Regions from separate parts of the Microbispora sp. CA-102843 genome, predicted to be linked through region 1. Evidence: riboswitches for the same ligand, from Rfam matches in the RefSeq annotation. Region 1 holds a riboswitch; the other holds the start of a gene.

Region 1 (9,134 bases):
CGAACGGCCCGCTGCCCGAGCCCACGCCCGCCCAGATCGAGGCCGTGCCCGACGCCTGGTCCGGCCGGCCTCCCGACACCTCGATCATGCGCGTGAGGCCCATGGGGAACTGGACCGAGATGCCGAGCCCGCTGAGCGCGAGCCCGGCGTAGCAGACCGGCGCCGAGGTCCCGGCCCAGAACAGCGCCCAGCCCGCCAGGGTCACCCCGAGCGAGCCCAGCAGCACCGACCCCGGCGCGAAGCGCAGGGCCAGCCGGGCGCCGCCGAACCGGCCCACGGCCATGCCGGTCAGCATCGCGGTCAGCCCTGTCGCCGCCACACCGGGCGACAGCCCGGTCCGCTGGGAAAGCAGTTCGGCGGCCCACAGGTTGAAGGCGAACTCCAGGGCCACGCAGCACAGCAGGACCACCCCGGCGACGTGGAAGCGCCAGCCGTACGGGACCCTGGAAGAGGTCATGGGCGACGGCGGCGGGGCGGGCAACGGCGTCACCCAGACCCGGCCCATGAGCAGGGCCAGCAGGAGCGTGGAGGCCACCGGCACGAACAGCGCGGGCCGCCAGCCGACCGGCGACTCGGCCACCACGCTGAAGACGTAGGTGGTGGCGATTCCGGCGGTGACGCCGACCGCGTTGGCCTCGCTGATGACGGCCGCCCCTGCCGGGCCGTGGTGGTCGCTGAGCACCGCCATCATCACGTACAGGGCCGTCGAACCGCAGCCGCCGGCGAGCGTGAAACCGGTCAGTGTGAACGGGAGCGCGTGCCCGAACGCGACGAGGAGCACCCCGGCGTTCATCCCGGTCAAACCGGCCCAGGTGACGACGCGGCGCCCGAACCGCCTGGTGAGCGCGGGCAGGGCCAGCCCGCCGGCGATGCCGCCGACTGCCATCCCGGTGCCGTGCAGCCCGGCGACGGCCTGGGAAACGCCGAGCTCGGCGCGCAGGAGCGGCAGGGCGGCCGACAAGCCGTACAGGTAGGTGGCGAAGGTGGCGAGCTGGAGATAGATCAACCAGGTGGGGCTGTCCCTGGTGACCTTTATGTTGCGGTCCAAAACCAGGCAAGGGTAGCGCAACAGATCATCCGCGACGAGAGCCGATCGCCCGGCGGCGACCCGGTTCAGGGCAGTGCGGCGACCCGGTTCAGGGCAGTGCGGCGACCCGGTTCAGGGCAGTGCGGCGAGCTGGTCCTCGAACCAGCGCTGGGGCGGCAGGGCGGTGGCGGCCTCCCGCAGCCGCAGGCCGCGCGTGAGACGCTCCTGCTCCGGCAGCGTCAGCGCCTCGTGCAGCGCCGCCGCCGTGCCCGACACGTCGTAGGGGTTGACGAGCAGGGAGTCGGCCCCCAGCTCGGCCGCCGCCCCCGCCTCGCGGGACAGCACCAGCGCGCACCGGGGCGACAGGATCGGGCCCTCCTTGGCCACCAGGTTCATGCCGTCCCTGATCGGGTTGACGAGCAGGACGTCGGCCAGCCGGTAGGCGGCCAGCGAGCGCGGGTAGTCGTCGTTCACGTTGAGGATCAGCGGGTCCCAGTCCTCGGTCGCGTACTCGTCCTCGATCTCCTTGGCGCAGCGCTGCACGGCCGCCGTGTACTCGCGGTACTCCGGCAGGTCGTGCCTGGAGGGGTAGGCGAACGCGAGGTGGACGACCCTGCCGTGCCATTCGGGATGGGCGGCGAGGAACTCCTGGTAGGCCCGCAGGCCGCGCACGATGTTCTTGGACAGCTCGGTGCGGTCGATGCGCACGATCAGCTTGCGGTCGCCCACGAGGTCCCTGATCACGGTCATGTGCGACTCGACGTCCGGCTCGGCCGCCCGGGCCAGCAGCGCCTCGCCGTCCACGCCGAGCGGGTGTACGCCGATCCGGGTGGTCCGCCCGTCGTACGTCACCGTACGGGCGGCCTGGTCCACCCGGGCCCCGAGCAGCGTTTCGCAGCAGTCCATGAAGGCGCGGGCCCAGCGCGCGGTGAGGAATCCGGCGTGGTCGGCGCCGAGGATGCCGGTCAGCACCTCCGCCACGACGTCCTCGGGCAGCAGCGCGAAGTATTCGGGCGGCGCCCAGGGCGTGTGCGAGAAGTGGGCGATGCGCAGGTCGGGCCGCTCGACCCGGAGCATCGCCGGGGTCAGCGTCAGGTGGTAGTCCTGCACCATGACGCGCGCCCGGTGCGCCGCCTCCTCGGCGAGGGCCAGCGCGAAGGCGCCGTTGTACGTGCGATACGACTCCCACTCGCGGCGAAACCGCGTGCCGAACTCGGGGGCGAAGGGCATGTTGTAAAGCAGGTGGTTGACGAACCAGAGGGTCGAGTTGGCCACGGCGTTGTAGGCCCGGTGGAAGACCGCGGGCGGGATGTCCAGCATGCGGATCGGACCCGTCTCGAAGGCCCGGTCGAGCCGTCCGCCGGGCGCCTGGCGCACCGCGCCCCGGTCGCCGTCCGACAGCGCCGCGCAGACCCACAGGACGTCGGTGCCCTTGACCACCTCGGACAGGCCGGAGACCAGCCCGCCCCCGCCCCTGCGCATGGTCAGGCCGCCGTCGTCCGACAGCGTGAAGGACACCGGGCCCCGGTTGGACGCGATGAGAATAGTGCTGCTCATCTTGGGATTCCCTCGATCAGAGCGGGCGCGCATGCCGGAAGATTAATAAAAGCCGACCTCCGTCAATAGGATGTCAACCGATCGCGGGAGGGCTGAATACGGCATGGCACTGGATGACACGACCGAGGAACTGGCCCGATCTGCTGCCCAGGGGGACCACCGCGCGCTCGGTGAACTGCTGCGGCGCATCGAGCCCGACGTGCTGCGGCATTGTGAGCGGCTTCTACCGTATCGGCAGGACGCCGAGGAGGCCGCGCAGGACACGCTGCTCGCCGTGGCGCGCAACATCGCCAGGTTCGAGGGGCGGGCCAAGTTCAGCACCTGGCTGCACATCGTGACGGTGAACTGCGCCAGGACCACCTATCGCACGCTCAAGCGGCGCTCGTCCGAGCAGGCGGAGGAACTGCCCGAGCAGCGGCCCGATCCCCGGCGGGTCAGCGTCATCGCCGGGTCGCGGCTCGACCTGCTCGACGCGATGGAGGCGCTGGAGGCCGAGAGGCCCGACCTCGCCCAGGCGCTCGTGCTGCGCGACATCTGCCAGCTCGACTACGCGGAGGTGGCCGACCAGCTGAAGATCCCCCTCGGGACGGTCAAGTCCCGTATCCACCAGGCGCGCAAGTACGTGCAGAGCGCCCTCGGCGAGGCGTACAGCTGATACGAATCGTCTCGCGATGTGAGACGTCGGAACGGACACCGGGGACGCCGGGGTACAGTGCTAGGGACCTTCTCGCGAAGGTCCCACAACTGAACATGCTCATCCAGAGGGGTGGAGGGACCGGCCCTGCGAAGCCCCGGCAACCTTCCCGGAGTCGAACTCGTGCCCACGAGGCCCGGCCGGGACAGGTGCCAATTCCGGCTCGCGGCCAGGGTGGTCGCGAGCGAAGATGAGGGAAAGGCCTCGCTTCATGGCGCACACCAGCACTGCCGTCAACCCCGCCGCGAACACCGTCGAGTTCGGCCCCGCCACCGGTCTTTCGTGTCGCGAATGTGGCGCTCTTTACGACCTCGGCCCGATTTTCGCCTGTACGGAGTGTTTCGGCCCCCTTGAGGTGGCATACGACTTCGGCGAGGTTCGCCGGGAGGACATCGAGTCCGGCCCGACGAACATCTGGCGATACCGCGCCCTGCTCCCCGTTCCCGCCGGCGTGGCGGCCAAGCCCAACCTCCAGCCCGGCTGGACCAAGCTCGTGAAGGCCGACAGGCTGGCGGCCGAGCTGGGCCTGCGGTCGCTTCACGTCAAGGACGACTCCGGCAACCCGACCCACTCCTTCAAGGACCGGGTCGTCGCGATCGCGGTCGAGGCCGCGCGCAACTTCGGATTCCACACCCTGTCGTGCTCCTCCACCGGCAACCTCGCCGGTGCGGTGGGCGCGGCCGCCGCCCGGGCCGGGTTGGACTCCTGCGTGTTCATCCCCGCCGACCTGGAGCCGGCCAAGGTCACCATGGCCGCCGTGTACGGCGGACGCCTGGTCGCCATCGAGGGCACCTACGACGAGGTCAACCGGTTCTGCTCCGAGCTCATCGGCGACGAGCTGGGCGAGAAGTGGGGCTTCGTCAACGTCAACCTCCGGCCCTTCTACGCCGAGGGCTCCAAGACGCTGGCGTACGAGATCGCCGAGCAGCTCGGCTGGCGGCTGCCCGACCAGATCGTCATCCCGGTGGCATCCGGCTCGCAGCTCACCAAGATCGACAAGGGCTTCCGCGAGCTGATCAAGCTGGGCCTGGTCGAGGAGCGGCCCTACCGGATCTTCGGGGCGCAGGCCGAGGGCTGCTCGCCGGTCTCCCAGGCGTTCAAGGCCGGGCAGGACGTGGTGCAGCCGGTGCGGCCCGACACCATCGCCAAGTCCCTGGCGATCGGCAACCCGGCGGACGGGCCGTACGTGCTCGACATCGCCCGGCGGACGGGCGGCGCTGTGGAGGACGTGAACGACCAGGAGGTGGTCGAGGCGATCCGCCTGCTGGCCAGGACCGAGGGCGTCTTCGCCGAGACCGCGGGCGGCGTCACGGTCGGCGTGCTGCGCAAACTGGTGCGCGAGGGCCGCCTCGACCCCGACGCCGAGACCGTGGTGCTGAACACCGGCGACGGGCTCAAGACGCTCGACGCGGTGGCCGAGCACGCCCGCCCCACCGCCGTCATCCGTCCCTCTCTCGACGCGTTCCGTGCGGCATTCGCCAACTGAAAGCGTTTCAAAAGGCCCATCGGCAGTAACGAAAGCGAGCGAACAATGAGCGTTTCCGTGCGGATTCCGACGATTCTCCGGACGTACACCAACGGAGCCGCGGAGGTGAGCGGCGAGGGGGGAACACTCCGCGAGGTCCTGCAGAAGCTGGACGCGGACTACCCCGGCATCGGCGGGCGCATCCTGGACGAGACGGGTAAGATTCGGCGTTTTGTCAACGTCTACGTCGGGGAAGAGGACGTCCGATTCGCCGACGGTCTGGACACCGCCACGCCGGACGGGGTGCAGATTTCGGTCATCCCCGCCGTCGCAGGAGGCTGAGCCGCCGCGCCGGGGCCGAGCACCTGACATGCGCTTCTATCGGGGAAGAAGTCGTGCGGTGCCATGGCAAATGGTGCAGCTCTCAACTATTAAACAGCAAAGTGAATATTCTTCGATCCCGCTTTGAGCGAACGCCAAGTAGTAGTTTGCGGATTGACTCTGTTGTCCTACGCCTTGACACAGGTATGGTCGAGGACGATCGACAAAACCGGGGGCTTCTTGGGTGTGGTCCCCAGCCCAGCAAGAGGAGTCGGAAGTGGCGCAGGGCACCGTCAAATGGTTTAACGCGGACAAGGGCTACGGCTTCATCGCGGTAGACGGTGGTAAGGACGTGTTCGTCCATTACTCGGCAATCATGATGGACGGCTACAAGGCCCTCGAGCAGGGTCAGCGGGTTGAGTTCGACATCACGCAGGGTCAGAAGGGCCCGCAGGCGGAAGCCGTACGGGCCGTCTGATCCCGTCATCGACCTTGGAAGGCCCGGCGCACGGATCCCGAGTGCCGGGCCTTCCGCTTGCTGTATTTCCCGCTTCGCCATCGGGGCGCTCACGTCCGCCGGGTCGTGCCGGAGGCGCGCCCCGCAGGCTCGTCCGGTGTCTCCCGCTTCGTCATCGGATCGCTGGTCTGGACATAACGTCCAAGCTGGTCAGCACGGCTTCCGCTTGCACTCTCAGGGGTAGAGTGCTAAATACTTGTTTGGCACTCTGAGGTCGAGAGTGACAACAATCGGGATCGGGGCGATGGGGCCCGCGCAGGGATAGCGGGTCCAAGCCGTCGCGGGCGTCGGCTCGGTCCGTTGAAGACACCCTGCTACTGGGAGGTCTAGCCTAATGGCAGCCAAGATGATCGCGTTTGACGAGGACGCCCGGCGCGGTCTCGAGCGCGGGATGAACCAGCTCGCCGACGCCGTGAAGGTGACCCTCGGCCCCAAGGGCCGCAACGTCGTGCTGGAGAAGAAGTGGGGCGCCCCCACGATCACCAACGACGGTGTCTCCATCGCCAAGGAGATCGAGCTCGAGGACCCGTGGGAGAAGATCGGCGCCGAGCTCGTCAAGGAAGTCGCGAAGAAGACCGACGACGTCGCCGGTGACGGCACCACGACGGCCACCGTGCTCGCCCAGGCGCTGGTCCGCGAGGGTCTGCGCAACGTTGCCGCCGGCGCCAACCCGATGGCGCTGAAGAAGGGCATCGAGGCCGCCGTCGAGCGCGTCAGCGAGGAGCTGTCGAAGCTCGCCAAGGACGTGGAGACCAAGGAGCAGATCGCCTCCACCGCCTCCATCTCCGCCGCCGACACCGAGATCGGCGCCCTCATCGCCGAGGCGATGGACAAGGTGGGCAAGGAAGGCGTCATCACCGTCGAGGAGAGCAACACCTTCGGCCTGGAGCTGGAGCTCACCGAGGGCATGCGCTTCGACAAGGGCTACGTGTCCGGCTACTTCGTGACCGACCCCGAGCGCATGGAGGCGGTCTTCGAGGACCCGTACATCCTGATCGTCAACTCCAAGGTCTCGGCGAACAAGGACCTGCTGCCGCTGCTCGACAAGGTCGTGCAGTCCGGCAAGCCGCTGGTCATCATCGCCGAGGACGTCGAGGGCGAGGCCCTGGCCACCCTGGTGGTCAACAAGATCCGCGGTCTGTTCAAGTCCGTGGCCGTCAAGGCTCCGGGCTTCGGCGACCGCCGCAAGGCCATGCTGGGCGACATCGCCATCCTCGCCGGTGGCCAGGTCATCTCCGAGGAGGTCGGCCTCAAGCTCGAGAACGCCACCCTCGACCTGCTCGGCCGCGCCCGCAAGGTCGTCATCACCAAGGACGAGACCACGATCGTCGACGGCGCCGGTGACGCCGAGCAGATCGCCGGCCGGGTCAACGAGATCCGCGCCGAGATCGAGCGCACCGACTCCGACTACGACCGCGAGAAGCTCCAGGAGCGCCTCGCCAAGCTGGCCGGCGGCGTCGCCGTCATCAAGGCCGGCGCGGCCACCGAGGTCGAGCTCAAGGAGCGCAAGCACCGCATCGAGGACGCCGTCCGCAACGCGAAGGCCGCGGTCGAGGAGGGCATCGTCCCCGGCGGTGGCGTGGCCCTGCTGCAGGCCGGCGCCAACGCGTTCGACAAGCTCGAGGTCAACGGCGACGAGGCCACCGGTGCCGCGATCGTCCGCAAGGCCCTCGAGGAGCCGCTGAAGCAGATCGCCGTCAACGCCGGCCTCGAGGGCGGCGTCGTGGTGGAGAAGGTCCGCAACCTCCCGGCTGGTGAGGGCCTCAACGCCGCGACCGGCGAGTACGTCAACATGTTCGAGTCCGGCATCATCGACCCGGCCAAGGTCACCCGCTCGGCGCTGCAGAACGCGGCGTCCATCGCGGCGCTGTTCCTGACCACCGAGGCCGTCATCGCCGAGAAGCCCGAGAAGGAGAAGGCCCCCGCCATGCCCGGCGGCGGCGACATGGACTTCTGATCCATCTGCCTGCTTCGTCTCAACGGAAGGGCGGTTCCCCCTCGGGGGAACCGCCTTTTCCCGTACTGCGCGTCAGGTGAGGCGCCTGACCCAGCGGGCGCAGTCGGTCTGCATCGCGTATCCCGCCGCCGTCCAGGCGTGGTGCGCCGGGGCGTTGTCGTGCAGGACCATCGCGTCCGCACGGAACGCGCCGAACTTCCGGAACCGTTCCTCGGCGGCCCGGATCAGCCCTGATCCGATGCCCATGCGCCGGTGGGCCGGGTCCACGGCGAGCCGGTAGAGGTGGGCGCGCCAGCCGTCCCACCCGGCGATGAGCGTGCCGACCATGCGGCCGTCGATCTCGGCGATGAGCAGCGCCTCGGGATCGCGCTCGACCAGGGCCACGACCTTGCCGGCGTCGTCGTGCCTGTCGGTGTTCTCGGCGGCCTCCAGCCAGAACCGCAGCACGGCGGGGACGTCGTCGAGCGCTCCATGGCGGATGCGTACGTCGGGCAGGTTCATCGCAGCTCCTCGGGCAGGTCGTGGCTGTGCAGGACGGTCAGTGACGTCACCGCCCGGGTGAGCACCACGTAGAGGCGGGCGAGGCCGCGCTCCTCCGCATCCGCGATCGCGGCCGGCTCGGCGACGATCACGTGGTCGTACTCCAGGCCCTTGGCGAGCGTCGCCGGGACCAGCAGCACCCGGTCGTCGCCCGTCGAGTCGGGGCCGAGCACCGTGTGCGGCACCGAGGCGGCCTCCAGAGCCGCCGAGAGCGCGGGAAGGCCGGAGTCCGCAGCGATGACGCCGATGGAGCCCTCCTGCGCGAGAGCCTGCCGTACGGCCCCGGCAAGAGCGGCGGCGACGTCGGTCTCGCGCCGTACGGACAGGGAGCCGGCGCCGGGCCGCAGCGAGCGCGGCGGGGCGAGCTCCGGCGCGACGGAGGGCAGCAGCCGCGCGGCGAAGTCGAGGACCTCGCGGGGCACGCGAAAGCCGAGCGTGAGCTCGGTGACCTCGCCCGAGGGCTGGCCGAGGTGGTCGAGCACGGTCTTCCACGAACGCGCCGACCAGGGCGTGGTGCCCTGCGCGAGGTCGCCGAGCACGGTCGCCGAGCCGTTGCGGCAGCGGCGTCCGAGCGCGCGCAACTGCATCGCCGACAGGTCCTGCGCCTCGTCCACCACGAGGTGTCCCTGCGACGGCGTCCGCTCGATCAGGTCGCCGAGTTCGTCCAGCAGCGCCGCGTCGGCGGCCGTCCACTTGGCCGACCGGTGCGACTTGTACGGCTTGTGCCACACGATGAGCTGCTGCTCCTCGGGGGAGAGGTCCGACCTGGCCGCCTTGGCCAGGAACTCGGGGTCCGACAGCAACCGGAACAGCACCTGCTCGGGGGTGAGCTTCGGCCAGGCGGCGTCCAGCACGGCCTTGACCGGCTTCGACCGGGCCACCGCGTCCTGCACCCGGTCGTCGGGCGACTCGCCGCGCCGTTCCATCTGCACGAGCACGGCGTGGGCGAGCCGCTGGGCCAGGGTGGCGCGGCCCGGGCCGTACCTCGTCGTGCCGCGCAGCGAGGCGACGATCTCACGGACCTCGTGATCGGGCACCCGGTAGCGGTTGATGCCC
Region 2 (9,134 bases), 480 kb from region 1:
ATTCCAGGCCGCGCATGATGTAGCTGGGCTTCCAGGCAGGCTCCTCGGCGAGCTCCAGCTTGGGCGCCAGCCGCAGCAGGACGCCGAACGACTCCGCCATCTCGACCCGCGCGAGCGGCGCGCCGAGGCAGAAATGGATGCCGGCGCCGAACGAGATGTGCGGGTTGTCCGCCCGGCCGAGGTCGAGACGGTCCGGGTCGGCGAAGACCTCGGGGTCCCGGTTCGCCGAGCCGAACAGCAGCGCGATCTCCACGCCCTGGGGGATCGTCACCCCGCCGACCTCGATGTCCTCCAGCACCCACCGCTCGAACATCTGCGCCGGGGTGTCGTAGCGCAGCAGTTCCTCGACCGCCGTCGGCATCAGGCCGGGGTCGGCGCGCAGCCGCTCCAGCTCACCCGGGTTGCGGAACAGCGCCCACCACCCGCTGCCGGTGGCGTTGACCGTGGCCTCGTGCCCGGCGTTGAGCAGCAGCACACAGGTGCCGATCAGCTCGTCCTCGGTCAGCCGGTCCCCGTCGTCCACCACCTGGGCCAGCGCCGAGATCATGTCGTCGCCCGGCCGCTCCCTGCGCGCCCTGGCCAGCCCGCGCAGGTATTCGGCGAACTCCGTCGCCGCGCGTACGGCCGTGTGCTGGGCCTCCAGCGAGGGGTTCAGCTCGTACATCCCGCAGATGTCGGCCGACCAGGGGCGCAGGAGGTCTCGGTCGGCCTCGGGCACGCCCAGCATCTCGGCGATCACGGTGACCGGCAGCGGCTCGGCCACCTCGGCCAGCAGATCGCCGCCGCCGCGCTCGACCAGCCCCTCGGTCAGCTCGGTCGCGATCTTCCGTACGCGGGGACGCAGCGACTCGACCATGCGTGGCGTGAACGCCTTGGACACCAGGCGGCGCAGCCGCGTGTGGATCGGCGGCTCGACGTCGAGCATCCCGGCCCGCACCACCCGCCAGAACGGTTCCTGGAACTCCGGCTCGGGCTCGCGGCCGAACGCCTCGTGCGTCGCCACGTGCAGATAGGACCGGCCGAGGCGCCGGTCGCGCAGCAGCGCGTTCACATCCGCGTGGCGGGCGATCAGCCACTGCCCCGTCGGCTCGAAGAAGCTGACCGGCTCGTTGTCGCGCAGGTCACGGTAGGCGTCGTAGGGGTACGCGATGAACTCGGCATTCCAGGGATCAAACTTCACAATGGACAACAATACGGATGAAAGACCTCGCCTGGGAGTACGGGCGTGCGGGTCCTTCATGGCATAGGTTGGTGCGATGCCGAAGCGCCGCGAACAGCACCGCAGAGAACCCCGCGAGCTCGGCGAATTGCCCTACGCCGATCACCTCGAACCGTTCGACGGGCGGCTCGCTCAGGGCGGCGACTACGACACGGTCCTGTTCGACGGGCAGGAGTTCGAGGACGCCGAGGCCTCCAACGCCCGGTTCATCGAATCGGCCTTCACCTCGGTGACGTTCGTCGGCGGCCGCTATCGGCGCGCCCGTTTCTCGGACGTGTGGCTCAACGGCGTGCGCTGGGTGGGCGGCGACCTCACCGAGTCCGCCTGGGCGGACGCGGAGATCATCATGAGCGCCCCGGCCGGCACGGCGCTGCCCGGCGCCGAGATGAGCCATGTGACCTTCCACCGGTGCAAGCTCGACTCGGTCAACCTCCGCGCGGCCGACCTGCGGGAGGTCTCGTTCGTCGAGTGCACGCTGCGCGACGTGGATTTCGCGGGCGCCACGCTGACCGGCGTCACCTTCCCCGGCTCCACGCTGGAACGGGTGCGGTTCGACAAGGCGCGCATGTTCCGGGTCGACCTGCGGGGCGCCGTGTCCCTGGGCATCTCCGACGGCTACGACGCGCTGCGCGGCGCGACCATCAGCGGCGTCCAGCTGATGGAACTCGCGCCGATGTTCGCCCACATCCTGGGCGTCACGGTCGACAACGACTGAATCCGCGTGGGTCGCCCGCACTTGCGGCCGGGGGGCGGGGTCGGGTTATAGTGCCGTCCAGGTCATGAGTGCCAGCGTCAAGCCCCGGCTTGCTGGCCGGCAACCCTCGCGCTCGCGGCGGGGTGCCCCGGGTGAGGACCGGGTCCGGCACGAAGTGTGCCGGGCAAGCGCGGGCTCCGCCTCCCTACGCCATGGCCGGGGTCCCCGATCCCGAGGAGGCTTGGCGTTGTCCGCACTCACTTTCGTCCAGCAGGCCGTCCGCCGCTCCACCGAGGACATCGCGCCGCGGCTTCCCGCCGTCGTCGGCGCCGACCTGGAGGTGCCCGTCAAGGGCGGCCGGCTCGTGCCGTACGCGAACCTCGACTACGCGGCGAGCGCGCCCTGTCTCGAGCCGGTGAACGCCGCCGTCGCGGCGGCGCTGCCGGCCTACTCCAGCGTCCACCGGGGCGCGGGCTACGCCTCGCAGCTCACGACGGCCAGGTATGAGCAGGCCAGGCACACCGTGCGGGCCTTCGTCGGCGCCCGCCCCGGCGACGCGCTGGTCTTCGTGCGCAACACGACCGACGCCATGAACCTGCTGGCCCGCAGCCTCCCCGAGGGCACCACCGTGGTGGTGTTCGAGACCGAGCACCACGCCTCGCTGCTGCCCTGGCCGAACACCGTACGGCTCGCGCCGCCCGCCTTCCCCGGCGAGGCGCTCCGGGCGGCCGACGAGGCGCTGGCCGCGATCGAGGGCCCGGCCCTGCTCGTCGTGACCGCCGCCTCCAACGTCACGGGCGAGCTGTGGCCGATCGCCGGGCTGGCCCACATCGCCCACCGGCACGGCGCGCGGATCGCCGTGGACGCGGCCCAGTTCGTCCCCCACCGCGGGCTCAACCTCGCCGCGCTCGACCTCGACTACGTGGCCTTCTCCGGGCACAAGCTCTACGCCCCGTTCGGCGCCGGGGTGCTCGTGGGCCGCCCCGACTGGCTCGCCGACGCCGATCCGTACCTGCGCGGCGGCGGAGCCGTACAGGCGGTGGGCGAGACCACCGAGTGGAGCGACGACCCCGAGACGCGGCACGAGGCGGGCACCCCCAACGTGCTCGGCGCGATCGCGCTCGCCGCCGCCTGCGACGCGCTGACCGCGACCGGCTGGACCGCGCTGGTGCGGGAGGAGGAGCGCCTGCTCGCCCGCCTGCGCGCCGGGCTCGCCACGATCCCCGGCGTACGCGAGCTGTCGCTGTGGGGTCAGGACCAGCCGCGCGTCGGCATCGTGTCGTTCACGGTCGAGGGCCGTCCGGCCCGCGAGGTCGCCGAGGCGCTGTCGGCCGAGTGGGGCATCGGCGTCAGGGACGGCAAGTTCTGCGCCCACCCGTTCGTCCGCCACCTCCTCGGCGGTGGGGAGGACGGCGGCTGCGCGGACGGCACGTTCAGCGCCGTGCGCGCCTCGATCGGCATCGGCACGACCACCGAACACGTCGACCGCCTCGTCGAGGCGCTCCGCGAAATCGCCACAACCTGAAGACGGAGACTCAGGTTGGGGGTCTCGTCCGAGAGGTCCCGCTCAAGCGGCATCCGTCGGCTTCTCGCTCACAGGCAGGCGCAGCGTCCGATCGCCGAAGTCGACGACCAGGTCCAAGCGGGCCCCGAGTGCCTCTACAGGCGGAGCCTTCGCCGTCTTCGCTCCTAGGTAATGAGCGTGAAAGCATGGAAGGCATGACGAGCGAGCAGGAGGGCGTGCGCCGGGAACGCATCGTGGGGATCGGCGCGGGAGCCGACGCCGTGCAGGCGAGGGAGCTGGCCACCGAGGACATGATCCTCAACATCGGCCCGCAGCATCCGTCCACCCACGGCGTGCTGCGGCTGCGGCTCGTCCTCGACGGCGAGCGCATCACGGCCGCCGAGCCGATCGTCGGCTACATGCACCGCGGCGCGGAGAAGCTGTTCGAGGTGCGCGACTACCGGCAGATCATCGTGCTCGCCAACCGGCACGACTGGCTGTCGGCGTTCGCCAACGAGCTGGGCGTCGTGCTCGCGGTCGAGCGCATGCTGGGCATGCAGCCCCCGCCCAGGGCGGTGTGGGCCAGGACGCTGCTGGCCGAGCTCAACCGCGTGCTCAGCCACCTGATGTTCCTCGGCAGCTATCCCCTGGAGCTCGGCGCGATCACTCCGGTCTTCTACGCCTTCCGGGAGCGCGAGACCCTGCAGCACGTCATGGAGGAGATCTCCGGCGGCCGCATGCACTACATGTTCAACCGGGTGGGCGGGCTGAAGGAGGAGCTGCCCCTGGGCTGGCTCGACCGCGTCACCGCCGCCGTCGCGGCCGTGCGGCGGCGGCTGCCCGACATCGAGGAACTGATCGCCGGCAACGAGATCTTCCTGGCCCGCACCCGCGGCGTCGGCGTGCTCGACCGCGAGACGATCATGCAGTACGGCGTGAGCGGCCCGATCGCGCGGGCCTCGGGCGTCGACTTCGACCTGCGGCGCGACGAGCCCTACCTCGCCTACGGCGAGCTGCCGGTGAAGGTCGTGACCCGGTCGGCCGGAGACTGCCAGGCCCGGTTCCAGGTGCTGCTCGAACAGGTCAAGGTCTCCCTCGACCTGGCCGACGCCTGCGTCGAGCGCCTGCGGCATCTGCCGCCGGGACCGATCAACCAGCGGCTGCCGAAGGTGCTGAAGGCGCCAGAAGGCCACACGTACGCCTGGACGGAGAACCCGCTCGGCCTGAACGGCTACTACCTCGTGTCGCGGGGCGAGAAGACGCCGTGGCGGCTCAAGCTGCGCAGCGCCTCCTACAACAACATCCAGGTGCTGCGGGAGATACTGCCGGGCAACCTGGTCGCCGACATGATCGCCATCCTCGGCTCGATGTTCTTCGTGGTCGGCGACATCGACAAGTAGCGGTCACGTCTCCCCGGAAGGCTTGCCGGGCACCCGGCAGCAGTGCTCGAGGAACAGCGCCGCGCAGATCAGGATCACGCAGGCCACGAACGACCCGCCTCCGACGAGCGCGTCCTGGCGGGGCTTCTCCAGGTCGAGCAGGTCGAGCACGCGCACCACGAACCCGGCGAAGACGCCGCCGAACGCCGCCCCGGCGTACGCCGTGGCCTTGGCCAGCGCCGCCAGGCGGGCGACGGCCAGCGGCTCGACGGGCTTGGTGTGCGGGCGGCGCAGGATCCTCGCCCGGGTCAGCCAGCCCGTGTAGACCTCGCCGACGGCCAGCAGCAGGGTGGTGGGGATCGCGGTCCACGGCAGGGTCGGCACCATGGAGTAGAACTGCCGCAGCAGCCCCCAGGTGAGCAGGGCGAACACGACCACCAGACCGACGAGCACGCCGGGATTGCTGGGCTTCACGCGGGGACTCCTCGTCGATCAGACCGGGGGTTCGAGCACGAGGTCGGGCCGCAGCCGCACCCCGCTCTGGTCCATGTCGGCCAGCAGGGCCGCCACCGACCCGCGCCCGGGCAGCACCGCCGCAGGATCGGCCTGCGCCCACGGGACCAGCACGAACGCCCGCTCGTGCGCCCGGGGGTGCGGGAGCGTGAGCTCGGGGTCGTCCGACATGAGACTCCCGACCGCGATGAGGTCCACGTCGAGCGTGCGGGGGCCCCACCGCTCCCTGCGCTCGCGGCCGAACGCGTTCTCGACGCTCTGCGCGCGGTCGAGCAGCGTGCGGGGGTCGAGCATGCTCTCGGCGATCACGACCGCGTTGAGATAGGGGCCTTGCTCGGGGCCGCCGACCGGATCGGTCTCGTAGACCGGCGACACCGCCACGAACGTGAGCCCGGGGGCGTCGAACAGCGAGTCGACGGCTCCTTGGAGGTTGTCGATGCGGCGGCCGAGGTTGCTGCCGAGCGCGATCACGACCCTCATTCGCGGCCCCTTCTGATCGTCACCACCACGTCGCCGAACGGCAGCGGGATGGGTGCCGCCGGTTTGTGCACACTGACCTCCGCCTCCTCGACCAGCTCGTGGGCCAGGCAGGCCGCCGCGAGCCGCTCGGCGAGGGTCTCGATGAGGTTGACCGGCTCGCCCTCCACGATGCGGACGAGCTCCGCCGCCAGTGCCCCGTAGTCCACCGTGAGGGTCAGGTCGTCGGCCGCAGCCGCCGGGGCGGTGTCCAACCACAGGGCCACGTCGACCACGAACTCCTGGCCCAGCTCGCGCTCGGCGGGCAGGCAACCGTGCCTGCCGCGGGCCCGCAGACCCGTCAATCGCACGGTGTCACGACTGGTCGCAGGCCGCGCCGTCACTGCTCCTGATCCTCCTCGTCGTCGTCGCTCTGCAGGACCGGTGAGCCGTGGTAGAGCCACAGCCGCCACCCGGTCCCGGTCCGCACGTAGGTGCTTGAGGCGACCACCCGGCCGGCCGCGAAGCCCGGCTCGTCGGTGTCGGCGGCCGTGAGGATGTTCTCCGCGCAGGTGACCACGGCTACGTCCCCGATCACGGTCGTCTGCACGTCGGTCAGCACGAACTGGATGTACGGCGTGTTGGCCATGATGAGCGCCCACGAGCGCAGCACCTCCGACCGCCCGCTCAGCATGGGCCAGCCGGGGTGGACGCACATCGCCGGACGTCCCGGGACGTCCTCGATCCAGATCTCCGACATCTTGTCGAGGTCGCCGCTCTCGATGGCGTTGTAGAACGCCTGGTTGAGCTCCTCGATGTCCTTCATCGGCGTCCCTGTCGGCATGTCGTCACCGGCCCTCGTCAGCGTGTCGTACGGCTGCTGCCCTCCACGCGGCGGCCACACGCACCGCGTCGGCGTTCGCCCGCACCCGATGCACCCGCACGCACCACGCGCCGGCCCGCGCCGCGAGCGCGGTGACGGCGAGCGTGGCGTCGTCGCTGCCGTCGAACGGCCGGGGCTCGCCGTCCGGCCCCGGCAGCAGGCGGCCGAGGAAGCGTTTCCTCGACGCTCCGATCAGCAACGGGTGCCCGAGGCGGTTCAGCTCGCCGATGCCGGCCAGCAGGGCCCAGTTGTGCTCGGCGTTCTTGGAGAACCCGAGGCCGGGGTCGAGCACGATCTGCTCCTCCCGCACGCCCTCGGCCAGCACGGAGTCGACCCGCTTGCGCAGCTCCTCCGCCACCTCGGTCACGACGTCGCTGTAGATGGCCCGGCTGTCCATGTCGCGGCTGTGCCCGCGCCAGTGCATCACCACGTACGGCACGCCGGTCGCGGCAACCACCCGCGGCATCGCCGGGTCGGCCAGTCCGCCGCTCACGTCGTTGACGAGCTTCGCCCCGGCCGCGACGGCCACCTCGGCCACCTCCGCGCGCATGGTGTCGACGCTGACCGTCACGCCCTCCTGGGTGAGCGCGCGGATCACCGGCTCGACACGGCGCAGCTCCTCCTCCAGGGAGACCCGCGCCGCGCCCGGGCGGGTGGACTCGCCGCCCACGTCGACGATGTCGGCGCCCTCGGCCACCAGGTCGAGGCCGTGCCTGATCGCGACGTCGACGTCGAACCACTGCCCGCCGTCGGAGAAGGAGTCGGGGGTCACGTTGACCACGCCCATGACCAAGCAGCGCCCGGCCTCGGGCATACCGGGCACACTCGCTGCGGTCATGGGGTCAAGACTAGTGCCCCGAGACTCGGTGCCCGTCGGGCAGGAGCGGCGTCCCAATCGGCCGTCGCCCGCGCTCAGCCGCGCAGGATCAGCGACATGGCCTCGGCCCTGGTCGCCTCGCTGGAACGGAAGTCACCCCGGACGGCCGACGTGATCGTCTTGGCGCCGGGCTTGCGCACGCCGCGCATGGTCATGCACATGTGCTCGGCCTCGATGACCACGATCACCCCGCGCGGCTCCAGCACCTGCATCAGGCCGTCGGCGATCTGGGAGGTCATCCGCTCCTGGACCTGCGGCCTGCGGGCGTAGACGTCCACCAGCCTGGCCAGCTTGGACAGGCCGGTGATGCGTCCCTTGTCGTTCGGGGTGTAGCCGATGTGGGCCACACCGTGGAACGGGAGCAGATGGTGCTCGCAGGTGGACATCACCTCGATGTCCTTGACGAGCACCATCTCGTCGTGGTCCGCGTCGAACATGGTGGTCAGCGCGTCCTCGGGCCGCTGGCCCAAGCCGGCGAACTGCTCCGCGAACGCGCGGGCCACACGGGCCGGGGTGTCCCGGAGCCCGTCGCGATCGGGGTCCTCCCCGATCGCGAACAGGATCTCCCGGACCGCCTTCTCGATCCGGTCGTGGTCGAAGCCAGGAGGCGGACCCGCCACGTTGGGCTCCGCCACGATCAGGCCTCGTCCCGCTGCGCCGACTGGTCGTTGACCCACGGGGTGGAGCCGGTGCCGCCGGCGGGCAGCGCCGAGCCGTTGCCGTTCGCGCGCTCCTTGGGCGTGATGACCGGAGGACGGTCGGACGGCAGACGCTTGCCGTATCCGGCGTAGGAGGGACGCTTCTCCTTGGGCACGACGGGCGAGAAGATCTCGAGGACCTGCTCCCGGGAGAGCGTCTCCTTCTCCATCAGTTCGAGCACGAGGTTGTCGAGCACGTCGCGGTACTGGACGAGGATCTCCCACGCCTGGTCGTGCGCGCTCTCGATGAGGCGGCGGACCTCCTCGTCGATCGCCGAGGCGATCTGCTCGGAGTAGTCGCGCTCGTGGCCCATCTCACGGCCCAGGAAGACCTCGCCGTTGCCGCTGCCGAACTTCCGGGCGCCGAGCCGCTCGCTCATGCCGTACTCGGTGGTCATCCGGCGGGCGATGGAGGTCGCCTTCTCGATGTCGTTGGACGCGCCGGTGGTGGGCTCGTGGAAGACGAGCTCCTCCGCGGTGCGGCCGCCGAGGAGCATGGCGAGCTGGTCCATCATCTCGGACCGGGTCGCGAGGAACTTGTCCTCCATCGGCAGCGTCATCGTGTAACCGAGGGCGCGGCCACGCGACAGGATCGTGATCTTGTGGACCGGGTCGGAGTTGGGCAGCGCGTGGGCCACCAGGGCGTGACCGCCCTCGTGGTAGGCGATGATCTTCTTCTCCTGGTCCGACATGACCCGGGACTTGCGCTCGGGACCGGCCATCACGCGGTCGATCGACTCCTCGAGAGTCGACATCGTGATGAGCTTCTGGTCCTGACGGGCGGTCAGCAGAGCCGCCTCGTTGATCACGTTCGCGAGGTCGGCGCCGGTGAAGCCGGGAGTCCTGCGGGCGATCACGTCGAGGTCCACGTCCTGCGCGAACGGCTTGCCGCGGCCGTGGACCCGCAGGAT

The links. A riboswitch is a leader RNA that binds a small molecule or an ion and turns the genes downstream of it on or off. The one in region 1 is predicted to bind S-adenosylmethionine.
Region 2: linked by a shared signal. The riboswitch ahead of ACQEVJ_RS01205 (aminotransferase class V-fold PLP-dependent enzyme) and the one ahead of thrC (threonine synthase) in region 1 are both predicted to bind S-adenosylmethionine.

Annotation. Positions count from the first base shown of each region.
Region 1 is NZ_JBNJNF010000001.1:703,636-712,769, forward strand. Features, by position in the region: gene ACQEVJ_RS03400 (MFS transporter) at 1-1,048, opposite strand, end outside; gene ACQEVJ_RS03405 (alpha,alpha-trehalose-phosphate synthase (UDP-forming)) at 1,160-2,584, opposite strand; gene ACQEVJ_RS03410 (RNA polymerase sigma factor) at 2,688-3,239, shown strand; SAM riboswitch class I at 3,336-3,475, shown strand; gene thrC (threonine synthase) at 3,490-4,764, shown strand; gene ACQEVJ_RS03420 (MoaD/ThiS family protein) at 4,810-5,085, shown strand; gene ACQEVJ_RS03425 (cold-shock protein) at 5,342-5,542, shown strand; gene groL (chaperonin GroEL) at 5,916-7,538, shown strand; gene ACQEVJ_RS03435 (GNAT family N-acetyltransferase) at 7,611-8,039, opposite strand; gene ACQEVJ_RS03440 (HelD family protein) at 8,036-9,134, opposite strand, start outside.
Region 2 is NZ_JBNJNF010000001.1:227,768-236,901, reverse strand. Features, by position in the region: gene ACQEVJ_RS01215 (cytochrome P450) at 1-1,180, opposite strand, end outside; gene ACQEVJ_RS01210 (pentapeptide repeat-containing protein) at 1,257-1,934, shown strand; SAM riboswitch class IV at 1,995-2,110, shown strand; gene ACQEVJ_RS01205 (aminotransferase class V-fold PLP-dependent enzyme) at 2,212-3,438, shown strand; gene ACQEVJ_RS01200 (NADH-quinone oxidoreductase subunit D) at 3,633-4,817, shown strand; gene ACQEVJ_RS01195 (DUF3180 domain-containing protein) at 4,821-5,270, opposite strand; gene folK (2-amino-4-hydroxy-6-hydroxymethyldihydropteridine diphosphokinase) at 5,289-5,789, opposite strand; gene folB (dihydroneopterin aldolase) at 5,786-6,136, opposite strand; gene ACQEVJ_RS01180 (nuclear transport factor 2 family protein) at 6,166-6,609, opposite strand; gene folP (dihydropteroate synthase) at 6,614-7,486, opposite strand; gene folE (GTP cyclohydrolase I FolE) at 7,561-8,160, opposite strand; gene ftsH (ATP-dependent zinc metalloprotease FtsH) at 8,163-9,134, opposite strand, start outside.